3 regions of the Kitasatospora sp. NPDC088346 genome follow, and region 2 is predicted to be linked to each of the others. Evidence: predicted binding sites of a transcription regulator. Region 2 holds the regulator's gene; each other region holds the start of a gene.
What was found. The regulator HrcA, encoded in region 2, represses chaperone genes, less so after heat shock. The targets are predictions, from matches to a motif close to TTNGCACTCNGNNNNNCNGAGTGCNAA.
Positions count from the first base shown of each region.

Region 1 (9,318 bases), on a different contig from region 2:
GCGGACTCCTCGCTCCCGGTCACCGAGGTCTCCGTCCCGCACACCGACCTGCACGCGCACGCCCACCGGGCGCTCCAGCCGTGACCACCGCCCCGGTGACGGCCCGGATGTGGGAGGCCCGGGCCGTCGAGGGCCGGGCCGGCGAGCTGGAGGAGTGGGTCCGGACGGTGGCGCTGCCGGCGCTGCGCGGTCCGGCCGGGCCGGAGCGCGCCGAGCTGTTCACCGCGCCCGGGGACCGGGTGTTGCTGATCACCTGGTGGACCGGTGCGCCGCGGGAGGTGGGTGAGCCGCCGGCCGCACTGCTCGCCCGACCCGTCCACCGGTGGTCGTTCCTGCGTCAACACGTCGAGTAGCGTGCATTCCTGAGAGTTCGCTGAACGACGGGGGGCGTGGTGAGGAAGACGTACGGCCTGGTGGCCCTGGCCATACTGGTGGCCGTGACGGGGTGCGGCGGTGGGGGCGGACGGGGGGCACCGGCACCGTCCTCCGCGGCACCCTCCTCCGCACCGTCCGGGACGCCGGCGCCCGCCGGATCCGGCCCCGCGGCCGCCCCGGACGTCGCGCGGTGGACCAAGTGGGGTCTCTCCCCGCTGCCGGCCGCGCCCGCCGCGCCGGCCGACAAGCCGATCAAGCTGAAGGCCACCGGCCCGGTGCCGGTGTTCAGCGAGGTGCCGACGCACGACAAGGTCGTCTTCGTCACCATCGACGACGGCGCGGAGAAGGACCCGAAGTTCGTCGAGATGCTGACCGACCTGAAGGTGCCGGTGTCGATGTTCCTGACCCGCGACATCGTCAAGGACGACTACGGGTACTTCAAGCCGCTCCAGGCCCTCGGCAACCACATCCACAACCACACCACCGACCACCCGGTGATGAGCAAGCTCTCCCCCGAGCGGCAGAAGAGCGAGGTCTGCGACGCCCAGACCGCCCTCACCCAGCAGTACGGCACCGCCCCGCTGCTGTTCCGCCCGCCCTACGGCGACGGCGCCAACACGCCCGCGCTCAACACCGCCGTGCAGCAGTGCGGCCCGCGCGCGATCGTGCTGTGGCGCGAGTCCATGCAGATCCACGACATGCAGTACCAGGCGAGTGACCAGAAGCTGAAGCCCGGCGACATCATCCTGGCGCACTTCCGCGGCCCCAAGGACCTCAAGGGCGAGTCGATGACCGCGATGTTCGGCGAGCTGCTGAGCCGGATCCACGAGCAGGGTTTCTCGGTCGCCCGGCTGGAGGACTACGTTCAGCCGCCGACCGGCTGACCGAGCATCATCAGCGGGCCGTCGTCCGTGCGGCAGAGGATCACCGTCACCGCGTTCGGCCCGGAGGGCTTCAGCTGCCGCCGCAGCTCCTCCGGGAGCACCGACACCCCGCGCTTCTTGATCACCACCGTGCCGACCCGGCGCTCGCGCAGCAGCGACTTCAGCGTCTTCACCTTGTACGGGAGCACGTCGGTCAGCTCGTAGGCCTGCGCGTACGGGGTCGCGACCAGCCGGTCGGAGGTCAGGTAGGCGATCATCGGGTCGACCGGCCGGGCGCCGATCCGCCCGGCCACCTCGGCGATCAGGTGCGCCCGGATCACCGCACCGTCCGGCTCGTACAGGTAGCGGCCCACCCGCCCGGTGCCGACCGCGGCCGCCCGGTCGCCGTGTCCGCCGTCGCCGTGTCCGCCGTCCCCGCCGTCGCCGTCCCCGGCGGGGGCCGGCCGGCCGCCGGTCAGGGTGTGGCCGCCCGGCAGCAGGGTGGCCCGGTGCGGCTCGGCGGCGCCGGTGCCGAACCACAGCACCGCCTCCTTCACCTCCCCGTGGTCCGAGACCCACTCGGCCTCGGCGCCCTCCGGCACCAGCTCGTGGGGGATCCCCGGGGCCACCTTGAGCGCCCCGTACGGGGTGCGCCTCGCCGCCGCGACCGCCCAGGACAGCGGCGGCGAGTACGCCTCGGGGTCGAAGACCCGCCCGCGCGCGGTACGCCGGGCCGGGTCGGTGAAGACCGCGTCGAAGCCGGTCACGTCGATCTCCGCGACGTCCGCGCAGCGCACCTCGATCAGCTCGGCCAGGCCCAGCGCCGCCGCGTTCGCCTCGGCCACGGCGCAGGTCAGCGGGGAGCGGTCGACGGCCAGCACCGCGACCCCGGCCCTGGCCAGCGCGATGGCGTCGCCGCCGATCCCGCAGCACAGGTCGGCCAGCCGCTTCACCCCGAGGGCGGCGAACCGGGCGGCCCGCCACTCGGCCACGCTGCGCCGGGTGGCCTGCTCGACGCCGTCCGGGGTGAAGAACATCGCGTCGGCGTCCGGGCCGAACTTCGCCCTGGCCCGCTGGCGCAGGGCGGCCTGCTCGAAGGCCGCCCGGACCAGCTCGGCGGGGTACTCCCGGCGCAGCCGGGTGGCCAGCGCCAGCTCCTGGTCGGGGGTGAACCCGCGCAGTTCGGTGAGCAGGGCCCGGCCCCGGTCGGTCAGCAGGGCTCGGAACGATTCGGTCTCCACGGCCCCATTGTCGGCGATCAGCCGGCCACCAGGACCACCGCCAGCACCCCGGCCAGCAGGGTGAGCTGCACGGCGGCCGCGGCGCGGTGCCGCCGCAGGGCGAGCAGCAGGGCGCTGAGGGCCAGCAGCGCGCCGGTGCCCGCGGCGACCAGGGCGGGCGTGTGGCCGGGGTGCGGCCGGGCCGCCGCCGGCCCGCCGGAGGCCGGGTAGGCGATCCAGGGGAACGGGTGGCCGACGCCGGAGAGCAGCAGGAGGAGCACCGCGAGCCCGGCCAGCCAGACGTCCAGGGCGAGCACCAGCAGGCCGAGGGCGAGCCCGCCGTCCGGGCCGGCGCAGATCCGGCCCGCGGGGGCCGACCCGGCGTCAGGTCCGGTGCCGCGGGGGTGCGGTGGCGTCGGGGGCGAGGCGGACATCTCCGCAGTCTGCCCGCTCCCGGGCCGGTCGTACATGAGTACCGCTACTCAGTCGGTTTCGAACGACAGGCCGTGCCGTTGGCACTCTGGTTGACTGAGTGCTAACCGCCGCCTATGGTCATTCCTGGCACTCTCCCCAGGGTGAGTGCTAACGCGATGGAGCATGTCTGACCCCCGCGACGGCAGACCTGCGGACATCGCCACCTACCTGTTAGACAACCCCGTAATCTCCGAAGGGGAGCTCGGACGTGACCACCAGCAGCAAGGTTGCCATCAAGCCGCTCGAGGACCGCATCGTGGTCCAGCCGCTCGACGCCGAGACCACCACGGCCTCCGGCCTGGTTATCCCGGACACCGCCAAGGAGAAGCCCCAGGAGGGCGTCGTCCTGGCCGTCGGCCCGGGCCGCTTCGAGGACGGTCAGCGCCTTCCGCTCGACGTTGCCGTCGGCGACATCGTTCTCTACTCGAAGTACGGCGGCACCGAGGTGAAGTACCAGGGCGAGGAGTACCTGGTCCTCTCGGCTCGCGACGTTCTCGCCATCATCGAGAAGTAAGACGTTCCAGCCCGCCCCGGATCCGTGTCCTCCAGTGACAGGGGCCCGGGGCGTGGTTGTTGGCTCACGTAAACCAGGCACTTTCTGAGGAATCGGGATCATGGCGAAGACCCTGCAGTTCGACGAGGACGCCCGCCGCTCGCTGGAGCGCGGTGTGAACAAGCTGGCCGACACGGTCAAGGTGACCATCGGCCCCAAGGGCCGCAACGTCGTCATCGACAAGAAGTTCGGCGCCCCCACCATCACCAACGACGGTGTGACCATCGCGCGTGAGGTCGAGCTCGACGACCCGTACGAGAACCTCGGCGCGCAGCTGGTCAAGGAGGTCGCCACCAAGACCAACGACGTCGCGGGTGACGGCACCACCACCGCCACCGTGCTGGCCCAGGCCCTGGTCAACGAGGGTCTGCGCAACGTCGCCGCGGGCGCCGGCCCGGCCGCCCTGAAGAAGGGCATCGACAAGGCCGTCGCCGCCGTCTCCGAGCACCTGCTGTCCGTCGCCCGCGAGGTCGAGGGCAAGGACGACATCGCCGCCGTCGCCGGCCTCTCGGCCCAGGACACCCAGGTCGGCGAGCTCATCGCCGAGGCGATCGACAAGGTCGGCAAGGACGGTGTCATCACCGTCGAGGAGTCCAACACCTTCGGTGTCGAGCTCGAGTTCACCGAGGGCATGCAGTTCGACAAGGGCTACCTGTCCCCGTACTTCGTCACCGACGCCGAGCGTCAGGAGGCGATCCTCGAGGACCCGTACATCCTGATCAACCAGGGCAAGATCTCCTCCATCCAGGAGCTCCTCCCGCTGCTGGAGAAGATCCTTCAGGGTGGCACCTCCAAGCCGCTGCTGATCATCGCCGAGGACGTCGACGGCGAGGCGCTGTCCACCCTGGTGGTCAACAAGATCCGTGGCACCTTCAACGCCGTCGCCGTGAAGGCCCCCGGCTTCGGTGACCGCCGCAAGGCGATCCTCGGCGACATCGCCGTCCTCACCGGCGGCACCGTCATCTCCGAGGAGGTCGGCCTCAAGCTCGACCAGGTCGGCCTGGACGTGCTGGGCACCGCCCGCCGTGTGACCGTCACCAAGGACGAGACGATCCTGGTCGACGGCGCCGGCGACCACGACGCCGTGACCGGCCGGGTCGGCCAGATCAAGGCCGAGATCGCCGCCAGCGACTCCGACTGGGACCGCGAGAAGCTGCAGGAGCGCCTGGCCAAGCTGGCCGGCGGCGTCTGCGTCATCAAGGTCGGCGCCGCCACCGAGGTGGAGCTCAAGGAGCGCAAGCACCGTCTGGAGGACGCCATCTCGGCGACCCGCGCGGCCGTCGAGGAGGGCATCGTCGCCGGCGGTGGCGCCTCCCTGGTGCACGCCGCCAAGGTCCTGGAGGGCGGCCTCGGCCTGTCCGGCGACGAGGCCACCGGTGTCGCCGTCGTCCGCAAGGCGCTGGCCGAGCCGCTGCGCTGGATCGCCCAGAACGCCGGCCTGGAGGGCTACGTCATCACCTCCAAGGTCGCCGACCTGGAGGCCGGCCACGGCTACAACGCCGCCACCGGCGAGTACGGCGACCTGGTGAAGGCCGGCGTCATCGACCCGGTCAAGGTCACCCGCTCCGCCCTGGAGAACGCCGCCTCCATCGCCTCCCTGCTGCTCACCACCGAGACCCTCGTGGTGGAGAAGAAGGAAGAGGAGGAGGCCGGTCACGGTCACTCCCACGGTGGCCACGGCCACGCCCACTGACCCCGGTCGGTAGTCTCGGAGGCCCGGCGGCGCCCTGTGGCGCGGCCGGGCCTCCGGCGTGTCCGGGGCCGGTGGGGTTCCCGATCGGGCCGGTACGGCATTGCCATCAGTAGAATTTTGTGAAGCGCAAAGCCTGCCTTATAACTGAGGCATGATCGAGGCCCGCCACCTCCGTGTCCTGCGCGCCGTCGCCCGGACCGGTTCGTTCTCCGCCGCCGCGCGCGAGCTGGGCTGCACCCAGCCCGCCGTGAGCCAGCAGATGAAGGCCCTGGAGAAGGCGGTGGCCACCCCGCTGGTGGTGCGATCGGGCCGCGGGATGCAGCTGAGCGAGGCCGGCCGGGTGCTGGTGAAGCACGCCACCGGGATCCTCGCCGGGCTGTCTGCCGCCGAGGACGAGGTCGCGGCGATCGCCGGGCTGAGGGCCGGACGGGTGCGGTTGGTGTCGTTCCCGACCGCGAGTTCCACCCTGGTGCCGCCCTCGGTCGCCCGGTTGCGTGCGGCCCATCCGGGGGTCCGCGTGTCGCTGGTGGAGGCGGAGCCGCCGGAGTCGCTGGCGATGCTGCGCGCCGGGGAGTGCGAGGTGGCGCTGGCCTTCCGCTACCCGCACTCGCAGGGCGGCGCGCCGCAGGCCTCCCCGCACGCCACCGCCCGTGAGGCGCGTGCCGAGGCGACCCTGGAGGCCGCGGCCTCCGCGGCGGCCACCGACTGGTCCGACCTGGTGGTCCGCCCACTGCTGGACGACCCGCTGGTGGGCGTGGTGCCCGCCGCGCACCCGCTCGCCGCCGCCGGGCGCCCGGTGGACCTGGCGGAGCTGTCCGGGGAGCAGTGGATCGCCGGCTGCCCGCAGTGCCGGGGGCACCTGGTGGAGCTGTGCGAGGCGGCCGGCTTCGAGCCGCGGATCGACTTCGCCACCGACGACTACCCCGCGGTGGTCGGCCTGGTCGCGGCCGGTCTCGGGGTGGCGGTCCTGCCGGGGCTGGCACTGGACCCGGTGCGCCACGCGGGCGTGGCGACGGTGCCGGTACGGGCCGCCTCCGGCGGTCCGGCGGTGCGCCAGGTGGTTGCGCTGACCCTGCCGGACCTGGCCGAGGTGCCGGCGGTGGCGCTGATGCTGGACCGGCTCACGGCCGTGGCCGCCGCACGCTGAGGGCGGGCGACCCCGCGGGTGTCGTGGCACTCCGGCGGGTCCAACGGGCTTCGTTCGGAAGCTTCTGAAGAAACGTTTCCCCTGCTATCGGTGCGGCGTCAGTGCCGCAGTCCGGCCGGCCTGGTCAGCTGAACCTCCGCCAGGCGGTGCCGGGCGCGCCCGAGCAGCTCCTCGCGTTCGTCCTCGGTGAGGCCGCCCCAGACCCCGTAGGGCTCGCGCACGGCGAGGGCGTGGGCCGCGCACTGCGCCCGTACCGGGCAGCGCATGCAGACCTCCTTGGCACTGGCCTCGCGCGAGCTGCGGGCCGCCCCGCGCTCGCCCTCGGGGTGGAAGAAGAGCGAGCTGTCGACGCCGCGGCAGGCGGCGGAGAGCTGCCAGTCCCAGAGGTCTGCGTTGGGGCCGGGGAGGCGGGAGAAATCTGCCATGGCTCATTCCCTTCAAGGACTCGGACCCGTCGGTTCGGCGAGGCGGCGATGGACCGGTACGGACACCTGGAAATATGACTTACGGCTCCTTCTGGAACAAGTCATCCACAGTCCGGCACAACAGTCAATGACCGTAGATAAGCTATAAAAACGGGCAAAAGGGGCAGGACGTTTGAGTGGTCGCGGTCTGGCAACCGGGTGGCCCCGGGTGCGCCGCAGTCCGCTCCGTGGCGCGCGTGGCGCGCGCACCGCGCACGGCCAGCACAAAAGTGCGGCGTGTGCACCGCGAGGTGGGTGATCGGTAACGGTCCGGCCACGTACAGTGGTGGAGATGGCTCTGAAGGCCGTAACTCATTCGAGTGACGGTCGTTGGATGTGCGGAGGCGGTTAGCGGGCGCTGGACGTCGGGAACGATCGCGGGGACACCGGCGATCCGTACGAGGTCCGTCGCCAATCGGCCGTGTCGGAGAGTGTTCGTACCAGCCAGGAGGCTCAACGTGACGCGGATCTGCTGCGGAGGACGGTCATGACATCCGTACTCGTCTGCGACGATTCCCCGCTCGCCCGGGAGGCGCTTCGCCGGGCGGTCGCGACCGTGCCCGGTGTCGACCGGGTGACCACTGCGACGAACGGTGAGGAGGTCCTCCGCCGCTGGGTGGCCGACCGTTCCGACCTCGTCCTGATGGACGTCCGGATGCCCGGCCTCGGCGGGGTGGAGACGGTGCGGCGGCTGCTGTCCGCCGATCCGGGCGCCCGCATCATCATGCTCACCGTCGCGGAGGACCTGGACGGCGTCGCCCTCGCGGTGGCCGCCGGGGCCCGCGGCTACCTGCACAAGGACGCCTCGCGCGCCGAGCTGCGGGCCACCGTCACCCAGGCGCTCGCCGACCCGACCTGGCGGCTCGCCCCCAGGCGGCTGCGCAGCCCCGACATGGGGGCGGCCCCGACCCTGACGGCGCGTGAGATCCAGGTGCTGGAGGGGATGAGCCACGGCCGCAGCAACGCCGAGATCGGCCGGGAGCTGTTCCTCTCCGAGGACACCGTGAAGACCCACGCGCGCCGGCTCTTCAAGAAGCTCGGTGCCTCGGACCGCGCCCACGCGGTGGCGCTCGGCTTCCGTTGGGGTCTGGTCCGCTGAGCCCCGCTCCGGCTGGGTATCCGACACGGTGACCGCACGGGCGTGTGACGTTGTCGTCCCGAGGCTGCACCATGGAGATGTGGAGCACCTCGGGGACCAGCGGACGGGTGCTGCGGAGACAGGAGTTGCCGCAGCAGGCGGCAGCCCGTGGGGCGGGAGGCGGCACGTGCGCACAGTGGCGACGCATAACGTTCCGATGCACAAGTCCGGACGCGGTGCCGCGTTTTCCGCGTCGACCAGGCACCATGGACCGATGCGTGACGACGAGGCCAGCGCTTCGGGCGAGGCTCAGCCCGAGCCGGCCCAGGCCGACGAGGCCGTCCCCGACGGCCAGGGCGTGGACCAGTCGTACGCGGAAACGCCCGAGGTCAGGCCGCCCGTGCTGGGCGGCGGCACCTCCCCGCTGGTCGCCTCGCTGGTCGCGGCGGCCGTCCGCGGCGAGGGCCCGGCGATCGACGCCCTGCTCGCCTACGTCCACCCGCTCGCCCTGCGCTACTGCCGGGGACGGCTGGTCCGGCTCCCAGGCGGGGCGCGGCACCACGTGGACGACGTGGTGCAGGAGGTCTGCGTGGCGGTGCTCTGCGCACTGCCGCGCTACCGCGACACCGGCCGCCCGTTCGAGGCGTTCGTGTACGGCATCGCCGCGCACAAGATCGCCGATCTGCAGCGGGCGGCGATGCGCGGTCCCGGCTCCACCGTCATCCCGCAGGACGACCTGCCCGAGACGCCGGACGAGTCGCTCGGCCCGGAGGAGCGGGCGCTGCTCAGCAGCGACGCGGCCTGGATCCGCGAGCTGCTCTCCAACCTGCCGGCCCGCCAGCGCGAGCTGGTGCTGCTCCGGGTGGCCGCCGGACTCTCCGCGGAGGAGACCGGCGAGGTGCTGGGGATGTCGCCGGGCGCCGTCCGGGTCGCCCAGCACCGGGCGCTCAGCCGGCTCCGGGCGCTCGCGGAAGAGTCCTCCTGAGATCGGTGTTGTCAAGGGGGCGCGAGTCGATACTCCGCGACACCAGTACCATGGGGTATCGGCACCTGGTCAGGTTGCCAAAGTTCCGTGGGCGCGTGCGGGGTTCCGTCGGAGGTTCCTCCAGTCGCCCGGCGTCTTGGTGGCCAAGCCCTGTGCCGGTGCGCGCGGGTGGGACGAGGCTGTACCGCGGCCGTCCTCCCGGCTGAGAGAGCTACGCGGCCCGGTGAACCCCATGCCGGCCGTGCCAGAGATCGACGGCCAAGCCACGGAAGGTCCCTTCAGATGTCTTACAACGCCGCAGGCGTACCCGAGAAGTTCGCGATGCTCGGGCTCACGTACGACGACGTCCTGCTGCTGCCCGGGGCCTCCGAGGTGCTGCCCAACCAGGTCGACACCTCCTCTCGGGTGTCCCGCAACGTCCGGGTGAACATCCCGCTGCTGTCGGCCGCGATGGACAAGGTCACCG
Region 1 is NZ_JBIURH010000003.1:151,256-160,573, reverse strand. It holds gene tsaD (tRNA (adenosine(37)-N6)-threonylcarbamoyltransferase complex transferase subunit TsaD) at 1-84, shown strand, start outside; gene ACIOFR_RS06645 (hypothetical protein) at 81-353, shown strand; gene ACIOFR_RS06640 (polysaccharide deacetylase family protein) at 390-1,259, shown strand; gene ACIOFR_RS06635 (methyltransferase domain-containing protein) at 1,241-2,479, opposite strand; gene ACIOFR_RS06630 (hypothetical protein) at 2,497-2,892, opposite strand; gene groES (co-chaperone GroES) at 3,141-3,446, shown strand; gene groL (chaperonin GroEL) at 3,547-5,178, shown strand; gene ACIOFR_RS06615 (LysR family transcriptional regulator) at 5,330-6,325, shown strand; gene ACIOFR_RS06610 (WhiB family transcriptional regulator) at 6,424-6,750, opposite strand; gene ACIOFR_RS06605 (response regulator transcription factor) at 7,277-7,888, shown strand; gene shbA (RNA polymerase sigma factor ShbA) at 8,142-8,852, shown strand; gene guaB (IMP dehydrogenase) at 9,135-9,318, shown strand, end outside.
Region 1: the regulator HrcA is predicted to act here: its motif matches at 2,971-2,997, upstream of groES (co-chaperone GroES).

Region 2 (9,318 bases):
GGCCGAGCACCGGCTGCGACCAGGCCAGCCAGCCCGAGTCCGGGCTGAACACCAGGCCGCTGACCTCGCCGTCGCCGCTGCGGACCAGCTCGTGCACCTCGCCGTCGGCGAGCGAGACCAGCAGCAGCCGGCCGTCGTGCGAGGCGGCGGCCAGGAGCTTCCCGTCGGGCGACACCGCCAGGTCGAGCACCCGGCCGAGCCGTCCGGCGGCGAACCGGCGGCGCTCGGTGCCCAGCACGGCGGGCGCGAACTCGATCGCGTCGTCGCCCTCGGCGTCGGTCACCCAGACCGCGCCCTGCTCGCCGTCCGCGCCCGGGACGACCCGGGCGAGCCGGGCGCGGGCGCCCGGGGTCTGCTCCAGCAGCCGGGCCGGGCCCTCCCGGTGGGTGAGCCAGTGCACGCTGCCGCGCACGACCACGGCGCTGGCCCGCCCGGTGCGGTCCGGGGCCACCGTCTCCAACTGCCCGGCGGCCGGGGTGGGGTGGGGCTGGCGGTCGGTCCGCGGTCCGGCCGGGCGGACGTCCAGCCGGCGCGGTTCGGCGCCGTCCAGGTCGTCCAGCAGCCAGAGGTCGCCGCCGCTGTGCCAGATCACCCGGGTGCCGTCGGTGGTCGCGTTGCGGGCGTAGAACGCGTTGTCGCTGTGGCGGCGCAGATCGGAGCCGTCCGGCAGGCTGGAGTACAGCTGCCCGGTGCCCTCGTGGTCGGAGATGAACGCGACCCGGGACGCCGGCCCGGAGCCCACCCAGAGCGGGGACTCGATGTTGCCGTCCAGCTCCCGGTGCAGCCGCTCGAACTCCTGGGAGCCGATCCAGAGTTTGCCCGCGGTGCCGCCCCGGTAGCGCTTCCACCAGGCCGGCTCGCGGCTGATCGCGGAGAGCAGCAGCGTGCGGTCCCCGTCCGGCTCGAAGGCCAGCCCGCCGATCGGGCCGTACGGGAGCCGGGTGGGTTCGCCGCCGTCGAGCGGCACGGCGAAGGCCCAGGACCGCCGGATGGTGGCCTGCCCGGCGGTGGTGGTGGCGATCGGGCGGCCGTCCGCCGTCCAGCCGCGCAGCATGGTGTACGGGTTGCCCCAGTGGGTGAGCCGCCGGGCCGGGCCGCCGTCCACCGGGGCCACGTGGATCTCCGGGGCGCCGTCCCGGGTCGAGGTCCAGGCCACCAGCCGGCCGTCCGGCGAGAACCGGGGGCGCCGCACCGGCACCTGATCGGCGGTCAGCCGCCAGGCCCGGCCGCCCTCGACCGGGGCAAGCCAGATGTCGTCCTCGGCGACGAAGGTGACGAGGTCACCGTGGAGGTGCGGGTGGCGCAGGTAGGCGCTCGCGGGGGTGCTCTCTGGTTCGGTCACGACAGCCACCCTAGGCACGGCCCAGGGGGGCGGCCAAGGGTTTCTTCGAGGGCGAACCCCCGGCGTCCGGTCCCGGTTCCCCGGCCGGCGCCGGGCCGGCGGCCGGTGTCAGGCCCAGCCGGCCGTTGTCAGGCCCAGGGGGCGTTGTCAGGCCCAGCGGCCGGTGCGGCCGAGCAGCAGGGCCCCGGCGGCGACCCCGGCGGTCGAGGTCCGCAGCACGGAGCTGCCCAGCCGGTGCGGCCGGGCGCCGGCCTCGGCGAAGGCGGCCAGCTCCTCGGGGGCGACCCCGCCCTCCGGACCGACCACCAGCAGGATGTCCCCGCCGCCCGGCAGCGCGGCGGTGGCCAGCGGCTCGGCGCCGTCCTCGTGCAGCACCGCGGCGAGCTCGGCCCGCCCGAGCAGCGGGACGAGCTGACGCGTGGTCACCAGGTCGCGCACCTCGGGGAAGCGCAGCCGGCGGGACTGCTTGCCGGCCTCCCGGGCGGTGGCCCGCCACTTGGCGAGGGCCTTGGCGCCACGCTCGCCCTTCCACTGGGTGATGCAGCGGTTCGCCGCCCACGGGATCACCACGTCGACGCCGACCTCGGTCATGGTCTCCACCGCGAGCTCGCCCCGGTCGCCTTTGGGCAGCGCCTGGACCACCACGATCCGCGGGCTGGGCTCCGGCTCCCGCCGCACGGCGTCCACCGTCACGTCCAGCGCGTCCTTGCCGTGCACGGCCGTGACCGTGCCGTCCACGCCGAGGCCCAGGCCGTCCGCCAGGGTGACGGCCTCGCCGGGCTCCAGCCGCTTGACCGCCGCCGCGTGCCGCCCCTCCGGGCCGTCCAGCCGGACCACCGAGCCGGGTCCGGCGGCGTCCAGCACCGCGGTCTCGACGACGAACACGGGCGCGGTCATGAACCAAACCTCCGGTAGATCTGTCGGTGCCCGGCGGCCTGCGCCGGCGGCCGGGTCGGGCGCGGGCGACCGCGGCCACGCGTGAGGGGCGCCGGGGTGACCCCGACGCCCCCGGAGGCGGTGAGCCCTCGGTCAGCGACCGTTGAACGCGTCCTTCAGGCGGGAGAACAGCCCCTGCTGCCCGGGGGCGAAGTGCCCGGCCGGGCGCTCCTCGCCGCGCAGCACCGCCAGCCGGCGCAGCAGGTCCTCCTGCTCGGGGTCGAGCTTGGTGGGCGTCTGCACCTCGACATGCACTATCAGGTCGCCCCGGCCGCCGCCGCGCAGGTGCGTGATGCCCCGCCCGTGCAGCGGGATCGACTGGCCGGACTGGGTGCCGGGCCGGATGTCGACCTCCTCCAGCCCGTCCAGGGTCTGCAGCGGCACCTGGGTGCCGAGCGAGGCCGCCGTCATCGGGATGGTGACCGTGCAGTGCAGGTCGTCGCCGCGGCGCTGGAACGTCGGGTGGGTGGTCTCGGCGATCTCCACGTACAGGTCGCCGGCGGGGCCGCCGCCGGGGCCGACCTCGCCCTCGCCCGCCAGCTGGATCCGGGTGCCGTTGTCGACACCCGCCGGGATCTTGACGGTGAGGGTGCGGCGGGCGCGGACCCGGCCGTCGCCGGCGCACTCCGGGCACGGGGTCGGCACCACGGTGCCGAAGCCCTGGCACTGCGGGCAGGGGCGGGAGGTCATGACCTGGCCCAGGAAGGACCGGGTGACCTGGGAGACCTCGCCCTTGCCGCGGCACATGTCACAGGTCTGCGCGGACGTGCCGGGGGCCGCGCCCTCGCCGCTGCAGGTGGTGCAGGTGACGGCCGTGTCGACCTGGAGCTCCTTGGTGGTGCCGAACGCGGCCTCCTCCAGGGTGATCTCCAGCCGGATCATGGCGTCCTGGCCGCGCCGGGTGCGCGAGCGCGGTCCGCGCTGGCCGCCGGCGGCGCCGAAGAAGGCGTCCATGATGTCGGAGAAGCCGAACCCGGCCGCCCCGAAGCCGCCCGCGCCGCCGCCACCGCCGCCGTTGGGCGACAGCGGGTCCCCGCCGAGGTCGTAGACCTGACGCTTCGCGGGGTCGGAGAGCACCTCGTAGGCGGCGTTGATCTCCTTGAACCGCTCCTGCGTCTTCGGGTCCGGGTTGACGTCCGGGTGCAGTTCGCGCGCGAGGCGTCGGAACGCCTTCTTGATCTCGTCCTGACCCGCGTCACGTCGGACGCCGAGTACCGCGTAGTAGTCCGTGGCCACCAAATGCTCCGGTTTGTTCCGCCTCTAGAAGTGCTTGCGACTGCTGCGCGCCGTCCTGCGGCGCGTTGTTCCTACGACTCGGCCAGGATCTGGCCCACGTACCGTGCCACCGCTCGCACCGCCCCCATTGTGCCCGGGTAATCCATCCGGGTCGGACCGATCACCCCGAGCTTTGCCACGCTCTGGTCGCCCGAACCGTAACCGACCGAGACGACGGAGGTGGAATTGAGCCCCTCGTACGCGTTCTCGTGGCCGATCCGGACCGTCATCGTGGCGTCCGCCGTCTCACCCAGCAGGCGCAACAGCACCACCTGTTCCTCCAGTGCCTCCAGCACCGGCCGGATGGTCAGCGGGAAGTCGTGTCCGAAGCGGGTCAGGTTGGCGGTGCCCGCCAGCATGATCCGCTCCTCGTTCTGCTCGGCCAGCGTCTCGAACAGGGTGGCCAGCACCGTACTGACGGCCGGCCGGTCCCCCGCCTCGAAGGCGGCCGGGAGGTCCTCCAGCGCCGTCGGCACCTCGGGCAGCGGTCGGCCCACGGCCTTCGCGTTCAGCTTGGTCCGCAGGTCCGCCAGGACGGTGTCGCCGACCGAGCCGGGGCAGTCGACGATCCGCTGCTCGACCCGGCCGGTGTTGGTGATCAGGACCAGCATCACCTTGGCCGGGGTCAGCTGGACCAGTTCGATGTGCCGGACGGTGGAGCGGGTCAGCGAGGGGTACTGGACCACCGCGACCTGCCGGGTGAGCTGCGCGAGCAGCCGCACCGTGCGGGCCACCACGTCGTCCAGGTCGACCGCGCCCTCCAGGAAGTGCCGGATCGCCCGGCGCTCCGGGCTGGTCATCGGCTTGACCTCGGCCAGCCGGTCGACGAACAGCCGGTAGCCCTTGTCGGTGGGGATCCGCCCGGCGCTGGTGTGCGGCTGCTGGATGAAGCCCTCCTCCTCCAGCGCCGCCATGTCGTTGCGCACGGTGGCCGGGGAGACCCCCAGGCTGTGCCGCTCGACCAGCGCCTTGGAGCCGACCGGCTCCTCGGTCCCGACGTAGTCCTGGACGATCGCCCTGAGCACCGCCAGCCTGCGGTCGTCCAGCGGGCGGCTGACGGGGCGGTGCTCCACCGCGCGGGCAGGATCGACGGAACGGGGCTCGTCGACCATGGGCACGCACCTCCGTCTTCGTCCGTTGAGCTGTTGAGTGTCCGATATCTGGCACTCCGGCAGGCAGAGTGCCAGAACCTTACCTGCCAGTGTAAGGCCCGGGTCCGACGGCAGGAACGGGCCGCCCCGGTGATCCTGCCCGCATTGCCGGGGCGGCAGGCACCTGCGTGTGGTGCCCGGGGGCGCCCCGAGTGGCAGCATCGGAGGCGAGCGCGCGAGCGAAGGAGCGGCGATGTCGACTTCAGGGCAGCACTCCCGGTTCGCCCCGGACCGGGGCCTGACCGGCCGGATGGTCACCACGATGTTCCTGATCGGCCTGGTGTACGTGGGCTTCACCGGCCTGCTGATCGTCCTGTTCCGAGGGGCCTGGCCGCTGGTCGTCCTGGTCTCCGGCGGACTGTTCGTGGCCCAGTTCTGGTTCAGCGACAAGATCACCGAGCGGGCGATGGGCGCCCACGAGGTGAGCCCCGAGCAGTACCCCCAGCTGCACGGAACCGTCGACCGGCTCTGCGCCCTGGCCGACATGCCCAAGCCCCGGGTCGCGGTGGCCGACAACCCCATGCCGAACGCCTTCGCCACCGGCCGCAAGCCGGAGAAGTCCGTGGTCTGCGTCACCACCGGGCTGCTGCGCCGGCTGGAGCCGGAGGAACTGGAGGGCGTCCTCGCGCACGAGCTCTCGCACGTCGCGCACCGGGACGTGGCGGTGATGACCATCGCGGGCTTCCTCGGCGTCCTGGCCGGCGCGATGACCAGGATCGCCTTCTACAGCGGCATGATGGGCGGCAACCGCAACAGCAACGACAGCAACACCGCCATCGCGATGATCATCATTCCGCTGGTCAGCATGGTGGTCTACGCCCTCAGCTTCCTGCTCACCCGGCTGCTCTCGCGCTACCGGGAGCTGGCCGCCGACCGCGCCGCCGCCCAGCTCACCGGCCGGCCGAGCGCGCTCGCCTCCGCCCTCACCAAGGTGACCGGCCAGATCGCCGCGATCCCCACCCGGGACCTGCGCCAGGCGCAGGCCTACAACGCCTTCTACTTCGCACCGGCGCTCAGCGCCCGGGACGCCGCCACCCAGCTGCTGTCCACCCACCCGTCGCTGGAGCAGCGGCTGGCGCAGCTGGCGAAGATCTCCGCCGAGCTCGGCCGGTGACCCGCCGGGCCCGGCCGGCGGGGACCATCCAGCAGAGGAGCCGCACGTGGGATTCCTGGACGCGCTGTTCGGCCGCAGCAAGCCCGTCAGACCCGACCTCGACCAGCTCTTCGGGGTGCCCTCGGCCGCGCTGACCCTGGAGGCGGCCGCCGCCTTCCGACCGACCGGCCTGGGCTCGGTCTGCTTCGCCGCCGTCGAGGGCGGCGCCTTCGCCGAGGTGGAGCAGCAGGTCAGGGCGCTGCTCGACGCCGACACCCCGAACGGCGGGGTGCCGGTGGAGGCCTCCCAGGACGACTACGGCTACTCCTGGCTGCTCGCCCGGCACTCCCCCGAGCAGCTGCCCGAGCTGGTGAACGACCTGCACGCGGTCAACAGCGAGCTGGAGGCCAACGGGTTCGGCCCGCAGCTGCTCTGCTCGCTGGTGGGCTTCCGCAACGCCGCCGGGCAGCCGCTGGCGCTGGTGTACCTGTACAAGCGCGGTTCGTTCTATCCGTTCGCCCCGATGCCGGGCGGCGGCGAGAAGCGCAACTCCCCGCTGGAGCTCCAGGTGAAGGCGGCGCTCGGCAACGACCTGCGGCTGGAGCAGGACCTGAGCCGCTGGTTCCCGGTCTGGGGCGCCCCCGGCCTGTGACCGGGCCGCGCCCGGCCGGGCCGCGGGGTGACGGCGCGTCGGATTCCGTATAGTCCCGGCATGCGCAGCAGGGAGTACGGACCGGACCTGACCCCGCCGTGGAAGCGGCAGCAACCCGCCCCCGAGGTGGCGGCCGATCGCGACCTGGTGGTCGAGGAGGCCGCGACCGGGTTCTGCGGGGCCGTGGTGCGGTGCGAGAAGACCGCGGAGGGGGTGACCGTCACCCTGGAGGACCGGTTCGGCAGGCACCGGGTCTTCCCGCTGACGCCGCGCGGCTTCCTGCTGGAGGGCCGGGTGGTCACCCTGGTGCGGCCGGCCGGTCCGGCCCCCGCCCGCGGGCCCGGGGTGACGGCCTCCGGGTCGGTCGCGGTGCCGGGCGTCCGGGCACGGGTGGCGCGTGAGTCGCGGATCTACGTCGAGGGGCGGCACGACGCCGAACTGGTCGAGCGGGTCTGGGGCGACGACCTGCGGATCGAGGGCGTGGTGGTGGAGTACCTGGAGGGCGTGGACGACCTGCCGGCGATCGTCGCCGCCTTCCGGCCCGGTCCCGGCCGGCGGCTCGGCGTGCTGGTGGACCACCTGCTGCCCGGCACCAAGGAGCACCGGATCGCCGGGCAGGTGAGCGGCGACGCGGTGCTGGTCGTCGGGCACCCGTACGTCGACGTCTGGCAGGCGGTCAAGGCCTCCAGCATGGGCATCCCGGGCTGGCCCGAGGTCCCGCGCGGGGAGGGGTGGAAGGAGGGCGTCTGCCGCCGCCTCGGCTGGCCGGTGGACACCCCGGCGGCATGGAAGCGGATCCTCGCCTCGGTGAACTCCTACAAGGACCTCGACCCCGCCCTGCTGGGCCGGGTCGAGGAGCTGATCGACTTCGTGACCCAGCCGGCCTGAACCGGCCCCGCCCGACCCGGCCCGACCCGGCTCGGCCCAGCGGCCGCCGGCCGCCGTCCGGGGCGCGGCGGCGGACCGCCGCATACGCTGGTGGTGTCCCGCAGTCTGCGCGCACCGGGCTCCCCGGGGCGGACGGGAGGACCGATGGCCACCGACCGGCCGAACCCCGCACCGTACGCACCCCCCGCGCCGCCCGGACACCCCGCGCCGCCCGGAGCGTACGGCCGGGAGCTCTTCGAGCCCGGCGCCCCGGGCGAGGCCGAGCGGATCGACTACGGCGCCATCGCCTACGACGCCTTCACCAGGGCCCGGCTGCTGGCCCTCGGCGCCCGCCCGGGGCTGCGCTGCCTGGACGTGGGCGCCGGCACGGGCACGGTGTCGCGCTGGCTGGCCGAGCAGGTCGGCGCCGAGGTGCTGGCCGTCGACCGGGACCCGCGCTTCGTCGAGCCGTACGCCGGGCCCCGGCTGCGCACCCTGGCCGCCGACGTCACCTCGGCGGACTTCGACCCCGGCCGCTTCGACCTGGTGCACGCCCGGTTCCTGCTGATGCACCTGCCCGACAGCCGCCGCACGATCGCCCGCCTCGCCCGGCTGCTGGTCCCCGGCGGGCGGCTCGTCCTCGGCGACGCGGTCGACCTCACCACCGCCGGGGCGCCGGACAGCCCGTACCGCCTGGCGATGCGGGCGATGTGGCGCGGCCTGCGGGAGTCCATCGGTACGGACGTGGGGTGGACGCCCGAGTACCCCGCGCGGCTGCGCGGGGCGGGGCTGACCGGGGTGGGTGCCGAGGTGCACGTCCCGCCGCTGACGCCGGGCGCGCCGATCACCGCCTTCTGGCTGGACACCTGGCGGCGGATGCGCGGGCCGATGCTCGCCACCGGCCTGGTCGACGAGAGGACCCTGGCGGCGGCCGAGCGCGACCTCGCCTCGCCGGAGTTCGCGGACCTCTCCCCCGGCATGATCACCGCCTGGGGCGAGCGGCCCCGGGGCGGCCACGAGGAGGACTGACCGCCCGGATGCCGCCCGGGGCGGCCCCGGCGCCCTTCCGACGGGCGTCCGGCCCCGCAACCGGCGGGTGGGTTTTCGGACGGATGTCCACGAACGGCCCTGCGCCGGGGGTCCGGCTCCGGCCAAGGCGGGCGTTCGGGCAGGCACCGACCCCTCCCTCTTGAGAGCGTGAGCATGCCAAACCTGTCCGCTTCGACAGTGGGGGTACGACATGCGAACAGAACAGGGATCGACCGGAGCCGGGGGCGTGTGGGAGCTGGTCGTGGGGCGGCCGGAGCCCCGGCTGCGGGAGCACATCCTGGGCTATCGCGGCTTCCGGCAGGATCTGCGCCAACCCCGCCGGCGGCTCGAGGTGCCGACCGACGTCCTGACGCTGATCATCGGGTTCGAGGCCCCGATGCGGCTGTTCGACGCGGTCACGGGCCGCTCGCGCGGGTCGCTCGTCTCGTCGGTGGCCGGCCTGCACCGCACGGCGTCCATCGGCGAGCACGGCGGGCGGATGCACGGCGTGGCGGTCTCGCTGACGCCGCAGGGCGCCTACGCCGTCCTCGGGCCGGTGGCCGCCGAGCTGGCGTCCCGGTGGGCCGACCTGGGCGAGGTGCTCGGCCGGCCGGCCCGAGAACTGGTGGACCGACTGGCCGAGGCCCCCGGGTGGACCCTGCGGTTCGCGCTGCTGGACGCCTTCTTCACCGCCCGGCTCACCGCAGGCCACGGCTGGGACCGGGAGGTCCAGCTGGCCTGGGACGGGCTGCGCCGGTCGGCCGGCACCGTCCCGGTCGGCCGGCTCGCCGCACGGAGCGACTGGAGCCTGCGCACGCTCCAGACCCGGTTCCGCGCGCAGGTCGGCCTGCCGCCCAAGCAGGTGGCCCAGATCCTGCGCCTGCAACGGACCCTGGCGGCGTTCGTCAGGCGCCCCGAGCTGACCGGGGCCGAGGTCGCGGCCCTGTGCGGCTACTACGACCAGGCGCACCTG
Region 2 is NZ_JBIURH010000001.1:135,392-144,709, reverse strand. It holds gene ACIOFR_RS00610 (PDZ domain-containing protein) at 1-1,342, opposite strand, end outside; gene ACIOFR_RS00605 (16S rRNA (uracil(1498)-N(3))-methyltransferase) at 1,490-2,239, opposite strand; gene dnaJ (molecular chaperone DnaJ) at 2,372-3,514, opposite strand; gene hrcA (heat-inducible transcriptional repressor HrcA) at 3,586-4,665, opposite strand; gene htpX (zinc metalloprotease HtpX) at 4,898-5,818, shown strand; gene ACIOFR_RS00585 (hypothetical protein) at 5,865-6,449, shown strand; gene ACIOFR_RS00580 (DUF3097 domain-containing protein) at 6,510-7,337, shown strand; gene ACIOFR_RS00575 (class I SAM-dependent methyltransferase) at 7,482-8,345, shown strand; gene ACIOFR_RS00570 (helix-turn-helix domain-containing protein) at 8,557-9,318, shown strand, end outside.

Region 3 (9,318 bases), on a different contig from region 2:
CGTCCCGCTTCACGTCGACCGGCGCGGTCATCCCGGCCACCTTCACGGTGCCCTCGACCACGGGGAACGAGGCGTGGACGGTGCGCACCCCCCAGTAGCCGGCACCGGCCACGGCGGCGACCAGCAGCACGGCCAGCACGATCACGATCAGGCGAGCGCGCCGGAACTTCTTCGAGCGGGACATCCGGATCCTTGGCTGGGAGATGACGGCCGTGACAGGTCACCACATTAGGGCGACTCAGGTGGCGGACGAACACGGGGGACGCCCACGGTGGATCAGGGGGACGATACCTGGCGGGGGTGGCCGCGGGACCCGGGCAGGGTGGCTGGTGGGCGACATCAAAGATCAAGTAAAATGTTAGACTGAGTAACGATTCATCGATTCATCAGCTGCCCCCTCACGACACCGAGGTGCTCCTGCGTGACCGTCGACCAGTTGAACCAGTTCCTGCTCGAGTTCTCCGTGATCCTTCTGGTCGCGGTGGTCGCCGTGCGCTTCTCCACCCGTTCCGGCCTTCCCAGCCTGCTGATCTACCTCGGCATCGGTGTCGCCCTCGGCCAGAACGGCCTCGGCATCACCTTCAACAACGCCGAGCTCACCCAGGTCCTCGGCTACGCCGCCCTGGTCGTGATCCTCGCCGAGGGCGGCCTCAAGACCAGCTGGAAGGCGATAAAGCCGGTCATGCCGGCCGCCACCGTGCTCGCCACCTTCGGCGTCGCCGTCAGCGTCTTCGTCACCGCCGCCGGCGCCCACCTGCTGGTCGGCCTGGACTGGCGCAGCTCCATGCTGCTCGGCGCCGTCGTCTCCTCCACCGACGCCGCCGCGGTCTTCTCGGTGCTCCGGATGGTGCCGCTGCCCGAGCGGCTGACCGGCCTGCTGGAGGCCGAGTCCGGCTTCAACGACGCCCCCGTGGTGATCCTGGTCGTCGCCTTCGCCACCGCCGGCGAACCCGACCCCTGGTACGTGATGGTCGGCGTCATCATCGCCGAACTGGCCATCGGCGCGGCCGTCGGCTACGCGGTCGGCCGACTCGGCGCGTACGGCGTCAAGCGCGTCGCGCTGCCCTCCTCCGGCCTCTACCCGATCGCCGTGCTGGCGCTGGTGGTGCTCGCCTACGCGGGCGGCGCGCTGCTGCACGGTTCCGGCTTCCTGGCCGTGTACATCGCCTCGGTGGTGCTCGGGAACAGCAAACTGCCGCACGGCCCGGCCGTCCGCGGCTTCGCCGACGGGCTCGCCTGGATCGGACAGATCGGCATGTTCGTGGTCCTCGGCCTGCTGTGCACCCCCGCCTCGATGAAGTCCGCCGTCGTCCCGGCCCTGGTCATCGGCGCCGTGCTGGTCTTCGTCGCGCGACCGGCCTCGGTGCTGGCCACCATGACCCCGTTCCGGCTCCCCTGGCGCGAGCAGGCCCTGCTCAGCTGGGCCGGACTGCGCGGCGCGGTGCCCATCGTGCTCGCCACCATCCCCCTGGTCGCCGGCGTGCCCCGGGCGCAGGAACTGTTCAACGTCGTCTTCATCCTGGTCGTGGTCTTCACCCTGCTCCAGGGCCCCACCCTGCCGCTGGTGGCCAGGTGGCTGCGGATCGGCGAGGGCTCGCTCGGCCAGGACCTCGGGATCGAGTCCGCGCCGCTGGAGAAGCTCCACGGCCACCTGCTGTCGGTCTCCCTGTCGGCGGAGTCCCGGATCTCCGGCGTCGAGGTCAGCGAGCTCCGGCTGCCCACCGGCGCCGCGGTCACCCTGGTGGTCCGCGACGGCGCGAGCTTCGTGCCCGACCGGGCCACCGTGCTGCGGGCCGGCGACGAACTCCTGGTGGTCACCACCGACGCCGTCAGCGAGGCGGCGGAGCGGCGGCTGCGCGCGGTGGACAAGGGCGGCAAGCTCGCGAACTGGCTGCAGGGCGGTGGCGGGCGGCGGTAGCCGAGGACGGTGTTCCCGCGGGTTCCAGGGGGCCGGGGCGGGCCGGGGCGGGCCGTCGGAATGTGCCGCTGTTCACCTTCCGGGGTCGGGGCCGGGGCGCCGGCACCCGCTACCATGAAGGCTGATACGCATCGAACTGACTGAATCACCCGCAACATCTGCCTGAAGCAGAGTTGGCGCGACCGCTCGGCGGCCGCGGTCCGCAGTGAACTGTGATCTCTGGCCCCGCTTCCACGCCCCGGCCAGCCGGACCCGGTATCTACCCCGGTCGACGCGCGAGAGGACGACTCTCGGCGCCGTCGGGGCTCTCCCTGCCCTGTGTGCGCTACCAGGCAGCAGGAAGGACGACCGTGACGGCCCGCCGAACGGTCGAAAGCCCCACCGCCCCCGCCCGCGCCGGCTACGGAGCGCTGCTGCGCACCCCCGGCGCCTGGACGTTCCTGGCCCCGGCCTTCGCGGCCCGGCTCCCCTACGCGATGCTCAGCCTGGGCATCGTCCTGCTGGTCCTGCAGACCCACGGCTCGTACGGCACCGCCGGCACCGTCGCGGCGATCTCCGCGGTCGCCCAGGCCCTCGTCGGCCCGCAGACCGGACGGCTGGCCGACCGCTACGGCCAGGCCGCCGTCCTGCTGCCCAGCGTCGCCGTGCACGCGCTGTCGGTCGCCGCCCTGATCGCGCTCGCCCTCGGGCACGCACCGGCCTGGGCACTGTTCCTGGCGGCCGCGCCGGCCGGGGCCAGCGTGCCGCAGATCGGTGCGATGGTCCGGGCCCGCTGGGTCGGCCGGCTGTCCGACCAACCCGCCATGCTCAACACCGCCTTCGCGTTCGAGTCGGTGACCGACGAGTTCACCTTCGTCGTCGGCCCGGTCCTGGCCACCACCATCGCGACCCAGGTCAGCCCGGCCGCCGGACTGATCGCCGAAGCCGCCCTCACGGTGGTCGGCGGCCTCGCGTTCGCCGCGCAGCGCCGCACCGCTCCCGTCCGCCACCCGCGGGTCGAGGGCGCGCAGCGGGTCTCCGCCCTCGCCTCCCCCGGCGTCCGGCTGCTGGCCGCCTCGTTCCTGGGCGTCGGCACCGTCTTCGGCGCCATGCAGGTCTCGGTCACCGCCTTCACCGAGTCGATCGGCCGGGCCGGCGCCAGCGGCACCGTCTACGGGATCTTCGCCGGCGGCTCGATGGTGGCCGGCGTGCTCTACGGCATGATCGGCTGGAAGCGCTCCGCCCGGCAGCGGATGCTGTTCTGCTACGCGCTGCTGGTGGTCGGCTGCTCCACGCTGTGGGCGATGCCCAACCTGGTCGCGCTGACGGTCGCCGGACTGTTCTGCGGTCTGGCCATCGCCCCCACGCTGATCACCGGGTACACCCTGGTCGAGACGCTGGTCGCCGACGGCGCCAAGACCGAGGCCTTCACCTGGCTGACCGGCGCGATCGGCCTCGGCCTGGCGATCGGCTCGACCGTCGCCGGCCAGCTGATCGACCGGAGCGGCCCGTCCGCCGGGTTCCTGGTGCCGGTCGCCGGCGCCGGGATCGGCCTGGTCGGACTGGTCGCGCTGCGCCGCCTGCTGGTGGCACCCGGCACCCGCAGCCGGACGGTCGCCCGCGGCTCCGGCCAGGTGCCCCGGGGCGCGAAGATCGCGGCCGCGGAGGGCTGAGCGGGCGCGGTACCGCGGCGGGGTGCGGTGGCGGGTCCGGTGGCGGCGTCACGGTCGCTGACACTCGGATCACACCCGGAGCGCTGGACTCAATCAACGGAATACCGCATCATTGAGGATCGTTAGCACTCATCAGGCCAGAGTGCCAGGGGGAAGTGCAGGAGGAAGAGCAAGTGCCCACGTACCAGTACCAGTGCACCGAGTGCGGGACCGGCCTGGAGGCGGTGCAGAAGTTCACCGACGAGGCGCTGACCACGTGCCCCGAGTGCCAGGGGAAGCTCCGCAAGGTCTTCTCGGCCGTGGGCGTCGTCTTCAAGGGGTCGGGTTTCTACCGGACCGACAGCCGCTCCTCGTCCAGCAGCTCGGTGACCTCGGGGACGTCGTCCTCGTCCTCCACCGGCTCCGCGGCCTCCACCGGTTCCTCGGGATCGTCCTCCGGCGGTTCCAGCAGCTCGTCCTCCACCTCGTCGTCCGCGCCGGCTTCGGCGCCCGCGGCCGGCTGAGGCAGCAGCACCGCAGCACCGCAGCACCGCAGAACTCACGACGGACGGCCCGGCACCCCGCAGCGATGCGGCGGAGCCGGGCCGTCCGCGTTCGCCGGCCGTCGGCGGTTCCGTGGGGTCGGCGCTTCCGGGCTCGTCGGCGTCAATGCGTTGCGACCACTCACTCGTGTGAGGGACATGCGTTGTCCACAGGGCGGGGTTGTCCACAGGAAAACGCCGGGGTATTCCGACGGCTCGGCCACCGGCGCACTCTGGGTTCCGGCGGGCCCGACGGGGCCCGTGACCCCAGCACCCGAAGGCGGTGTCCCACCATGACCACGGCCACCCACCTCGCTCCCCCGCCGCACGCCCCCACCGTGCCCCCGCGGCAGGAGGTCCCCCTCTTCCCGCCGATCCGGCCCGGTGGTCGTGCGCGGCACCGGCTCCGGCAGACCGTCCGCCACCGGCCCGGCGTGCTCTTGGCGGTCCTGCTGGTCGCTGCCGCGGCCCTGTCCGCCGGGCCGCTCCGGCTCGGCCCTCCGCCGCCCGCCACCGTGGTGCCCACCACCGGGCCCTCTTCCGGGGCCGACGCCGCCGCCCACTGCCCCGCCGGGCCTGCGTCGCCCGACTGAGCCCGTCCGGCAGGTCAACCCGATGACCTGCGGATTCACCCGTAACCGGCGGCGTTGATCGGCGTTCAGCGCAGCATGAAGGGCTTCAAGGAATTCCTGCTCCGCGGCAACGTCGTGGACCTCGCCGTCGCCGTGGTCATCGGCGCGGCGTTCACCACCGTCGTCAACGCCTTCGTCACGGGCGTCGTCAACCCGTTGGTCGGCGTCTTCGGCACGGAGGACCTCGCCGCCTACCGGTCCTGTCTCAAGGGCCCCTGCACGGTGGACGCCTCGGGTGCCGTGACCTCGGGCATCTACATCCTGTGGGGCTCCGTGCTGAGCGCCCTCCTGCAGTTCGTGATCGTCGCGGCGGTGGTCTACTTCGCGCTCATCCTCCCGATGAACCACTTCATGGCCAAGCGCAGGACGGTCGACGAGGTGGCGGCCGACGCCGAGGTCCGGGAGGTCGTACTGCTCACCGAGATCCGGGACGCCCTGGTCAACCAGCGCTGACCGGCGGCCCCGGGTCGCCGCTCCCGTTCCGCCCGCCCACACGCCCTCGTGCGCCCCCGCCCGTCTCCCGCTTCCCCTGCCCGCTTCCCCTGCCCGCTTCCTGCTTCCCGCCCCCTTGCCCGGCCGGTCCCGATCGGCCGGTCCCCCTGCCCGGTCGGCGTGCTCGCCGTCCTCGCCGTCCTCGCCGTCCTCGCCCGATGTCAGTCGCCGTGGTGGGGCGGGCGCTGGCTGAGGTACCAGTCGAGGCCTCGCCCGCCGCTGTCCCCACGGGCCGGGCGCTCGCCCCAGCCCTGGTCGGTGTCGTCACTGGTCTGCCGCTCCAGCGGGTCTCCGAAGACCAGCCGCGCCTTCGGTGCCGGGCGGCCCCGCTCCGGCTTCCGCGCGTCGCCCTCCCCGCCCTGATCCCCGCCCATGCCCTTGTCCCGCTCCGCGTCCTGCTCAGCCATCTCGTCCGCCTCCGTCGTCTCCGCCCTGCCCAGCCTAGGCCGGACAGGGGCCGGCCCCGGCACAGCCGCAGCCGTACCGGGGCCGTCGGCTCCCGTCCCACCACCACCGCCGTCCTGCACCACCGCTGCGCGGCGGAGGGCGCCGGTCAGGCGGCTTCGAAGCCCGCGTGGTCGGCGATCTTCTTCAGCTCGGCCAGGGCGTGCTTCTCGATCTGCCGGATGCGTTCCCGCGTCAGGCCGTGCTGCTTGCCCACCTCCGTGAGCGTCCGCTCACGGCCGTCCTCCATGCCGTAGCGGGAGCGGATGATCGACGCCGTCCGGTCGTCCAGCCGGTCGATCAGGGTGTCGAGCTCCTCGCGGCGGAGCATCACCATCACCGCGTCCTCGGGAGAGACCGCCCCGGTGTCCTCGACCAGGTCGCCGAACTGGGTCTCGCCCTCGTCGTCCACCGACATGTTCAGGCTGACCGGGTCCCGGGCCCAGTCCAGCACGTCCTTGACCCGCTGCTCACTGATGTCCAGCTCGGCGCCGACCTCGGCCGGCTCGGGCTCACGGCCCAGTTCCTTCGCCTTCTCGCGCTGCACGCGGCGGATCCGTCCCAGCTCCTCCACCAGGTGGACGGGCAGCCGGATCGTCCGCGACTGATCGGCGATCGACCGGGTGATCGCCTGCCGGATCCACCACGTCGCGTACGTGGAGAACTTGAATCCCTTGGAGTAGTCGAACTTCTCGACCGCACGGACGAGACCCGCGTTGCCCTCCTGGATGAGGTCCAGCAGGGGCAGGCCGCTTCGCGGGTAGCGCCGGGCCACCGCGACCACGAGTCGCAGATTGGAACGGATGAAGACGTCCTTGGCGCGCTCGGCGTCCTCCGCTATCACCTCCAGCTCCTCCCGGGTCATGCCCTTCGGGAGCGGCCCCTCATCCAACAGGTGCTGGGCGTAGACACCGGCCTCGATCCGAAGCGAGAGCTCGACCTCCTCGGCTGCATCGAGCAGGGGTGTCCTGGCGATCTCGTCGAGATACATGCCGACGAGGTCGCGGTCGGCCTCGAAGTTGGTCGGGCGGGCCGAGCGAGTCCGGTCGGCTCTGTCGCGAACGACGGCACGGGTGGCCATGCTTGCTCCCTTGCTGGTGTTGCCGGGTCTGCCTGCGTCTGCGCCGATCAGGCGGATCGGTACAGCGGGATCCGACGGGATCCCGCGGGGAGATCCACGGGCTCAAAGAGATGCGCGGGCCTCACCGAGGCTCACACGTAACGATCCAACGCACAGAAATCGGACAACATTCCCAACTCCCTCAGATTTTCCCCTGCGATGGAGTATCCTGCCCATTTTCACCCGGCCGGGTACCCAGCGTGACGGCTGACACACGCCTCGCGTTCACCTGGTGGGCGCCAACCCACCACAGAAGATGCCGAATTGCGACCCACCGACCGCCGGGAGGGCGCACCGCCCCGGGAAGAGGACAGTCATGCCGCAGCGACCGATCCGACACACCTCACCCACAACAACGACGACACCGCGCCCGTCGTGCCGCAACCGGGGAGAAATCCGGCCGGGCGGCGTTCCCGGCCGGGCGACCACCCCGCCCCCACACTCGGGCTCGCGCCTGCCACCAGCCGGAACGGCCCCGACCCGCCGGGGTTCCTGACGGACGGTGAGGAAGGTCACACCACTGTCGAGCGAACCGGAAGGACGGGTCAACCGTGTTCCACCAGCGGAATCAGCCTGCGATGCGGCGGGACAAAACCTCACGAATCACCCCAATCGATCGCAATCGGGGTCGTGTGATGCCCAACTCCGCAGGGTCGCCGCCGCCGTGGCGATCATCACCACCGTGCACCCGGCTCCCCAGGGAGTGCCGCGGTAAGGCAGACTTCTCCGGCTGGGGTGCAGCCCGCACCCGGCACGGGGACGCCGAGTCCGGCACGGACCTGGTCGGCCTTGTCCGACAGGCCGCCTCCGTACACCGACGTTTCGCCGGCCCGGTGTCGCGAGGTTTCCCGCGCCACCACCTCCCAGGCACCGAGTGACGGGGGTCTGATGACCACGCACACGACGGACGGGTCCTCCGACCCGAACGCGTACATCGACCCGCCCACCATGGCGCTGCGCATCCCGATGCAGGGCGCCCCCGGCTCCCCGCCGATGCCGGTCGCGCCGCCGACCGTCCCGCCCCAGGCGTCCGCGCCGGCCGCCGAGAAGCCCGCCGCCTCCCCCGGTCGCAACGGCATGATCATGGCGCTGGGCACCATGGCGTCGCGCGCCCTCGGCTTCGTCCGCAGCGCGATGATCGTCGCGGCCCTCGGCTCCGGCCCGCTCGGCGACACCTTCAACATCGCCAACTCGCTGCCCAACGTCGTCTACATGATGCTCATGGGCGGCGTCCTGGCCTCGGTCTTCGTCCCGGAGCTGGTCCACGCAGCGCAGACCCACAAGGACGGCGGCGTCGCCTACACCGACCGGCTGCTGACGATCTGCGGGGTGGCCCTGGTCCTCCTGACCGTCACCGCCTGGTTCGCCTCCCCCCTGATCGTGGACGCCTACTCGGGCTACCCGCCCGGTGTGAAGCGCGATCTGACCATCGCCTTCGCACGCTACTGCCTCCCGCAGATCTTCTTCTACGGGGTCTTCACCCTCTTCGGTCAGGTGCTCAACTCCCGGGACCGCTTCGGCGCCATGATGTGGACGCCGGTGCTCAACAACCTGGTGGCGATCGGCGTCTTCGGCCTCTACACCGTCGTCGGCAGCAACGCCCAGGGCGTGGAGCAGGTCACCTCCTCCGACACCATGCTGCTCGGCCTCGGCAGCACCCTGGGCATCGTGATCCAGGCGCTCGGTCTGCTGCCCTCGCTCCGCAGCTCGGGATTCCGCTGGCACCCCCGCTTCGACTGGCGCGGCGCCGGCCTCGGCAAGCCGCTGCGCGCCGCCGGCTGGGCCCTGCTGCTGGTCGTCGTCACCCAGCTGTCGTTCGCGGTGATCAGCCAGCTGACCGCGCGCGCCGGCGACCTCGCCGACGACGCCAACCTGCACCTGGGCCTCGGCAACCTCGCCTACACCAACGCCTACCAGCTGTTCATCGTCCCGCAGGGCGTCATCACCATCTCCCTGGTCACGGCGCTGCTTCCCGGGATGTCCCGGGCGGCCACCGCCGGCCGGTACAGCCGGATCGGCTCCGACCTCTCGGGGATGCTGCGCTCCTCGGCCGCCATGATCGTCCCGATCACGGTGCTGCTGGTCGCCCTCGCCGCGCAGATCACCACGATCGCCTACGGCCACGGCAAGACCACGCCGGGCGACACCTGGGTGGTCGCCCAGGTCCTGATCGCGTTCGCGATCGGCCTGCCCGCGTTCTGCGCCCAGTACGCGCTGGCCCGCGGCTTCTACGCGATGGGCGACGCCCGTACCCCGTTCTGGCTCACAGTGGTCAGCACCGGCACCAACGCCGGTCTCTCCTGCGTCGCGTTCTGGCTGCTGGAGCCGCGCTGGATCATCATCGGGATGGCCGTCGCGCAGACCGTGGCCTGTCTGGTCAGCGTCACCATCACCGGCTGGGCGCTCGGCCGCCGACTGCGGTCGGCGCCGCAGCCGGCCGAACCGGCCGCCGCACCGGACGCGACGCTCGTCCTGAACACCCGCCGGGGCAAGCCCACCAGCGGCCTGGAGGGCGGCCGGGTGGTCACCCTGCACCTGG
Region 3 is NZ_JBIURH010000004.1:115,200-124,517, forward strand. It holds gene ACIOFR_RS08305 (penicillin acylase family protein) at 1-184, opposite strand, end outside; gene ACIOFR_RS08310 (potassium/proton antiporter) at 422-1,918, shown strand; gene ACIOFR_RS08315 (MFS transporter) at 2,269-3,570, shown strand; gene ACIOFR_RS08320 (FmdB family zinc ribbon protein) at 3,744-4,073, shown strand; gene ACIOFR_RS08325 (hypothetical protein) at 4,385-4,684, shown strand; gene mscL (large conductance mechanosensitive channel protein MscL) at 4,739-5,176, shown strand; gene ACIOFR_RS08335 (hypothetical protein) at 5,377-5,622, opposite strand; gene ACIOFR_RS08340 (RNA polymerase sigma factor RpoD/SigA) at 5,769-6,740, opposite strand; gene murJ (murein biosynthesis integral membrane protein MurJ) at 7,668-9,318, shown strand, end outside.
Region 3: the regulator HrcA is predicted to act here: its motif matches at 3,693-3,719, upstream of ACIOFR_RS08320 (FmdB family zinc ribbon protein).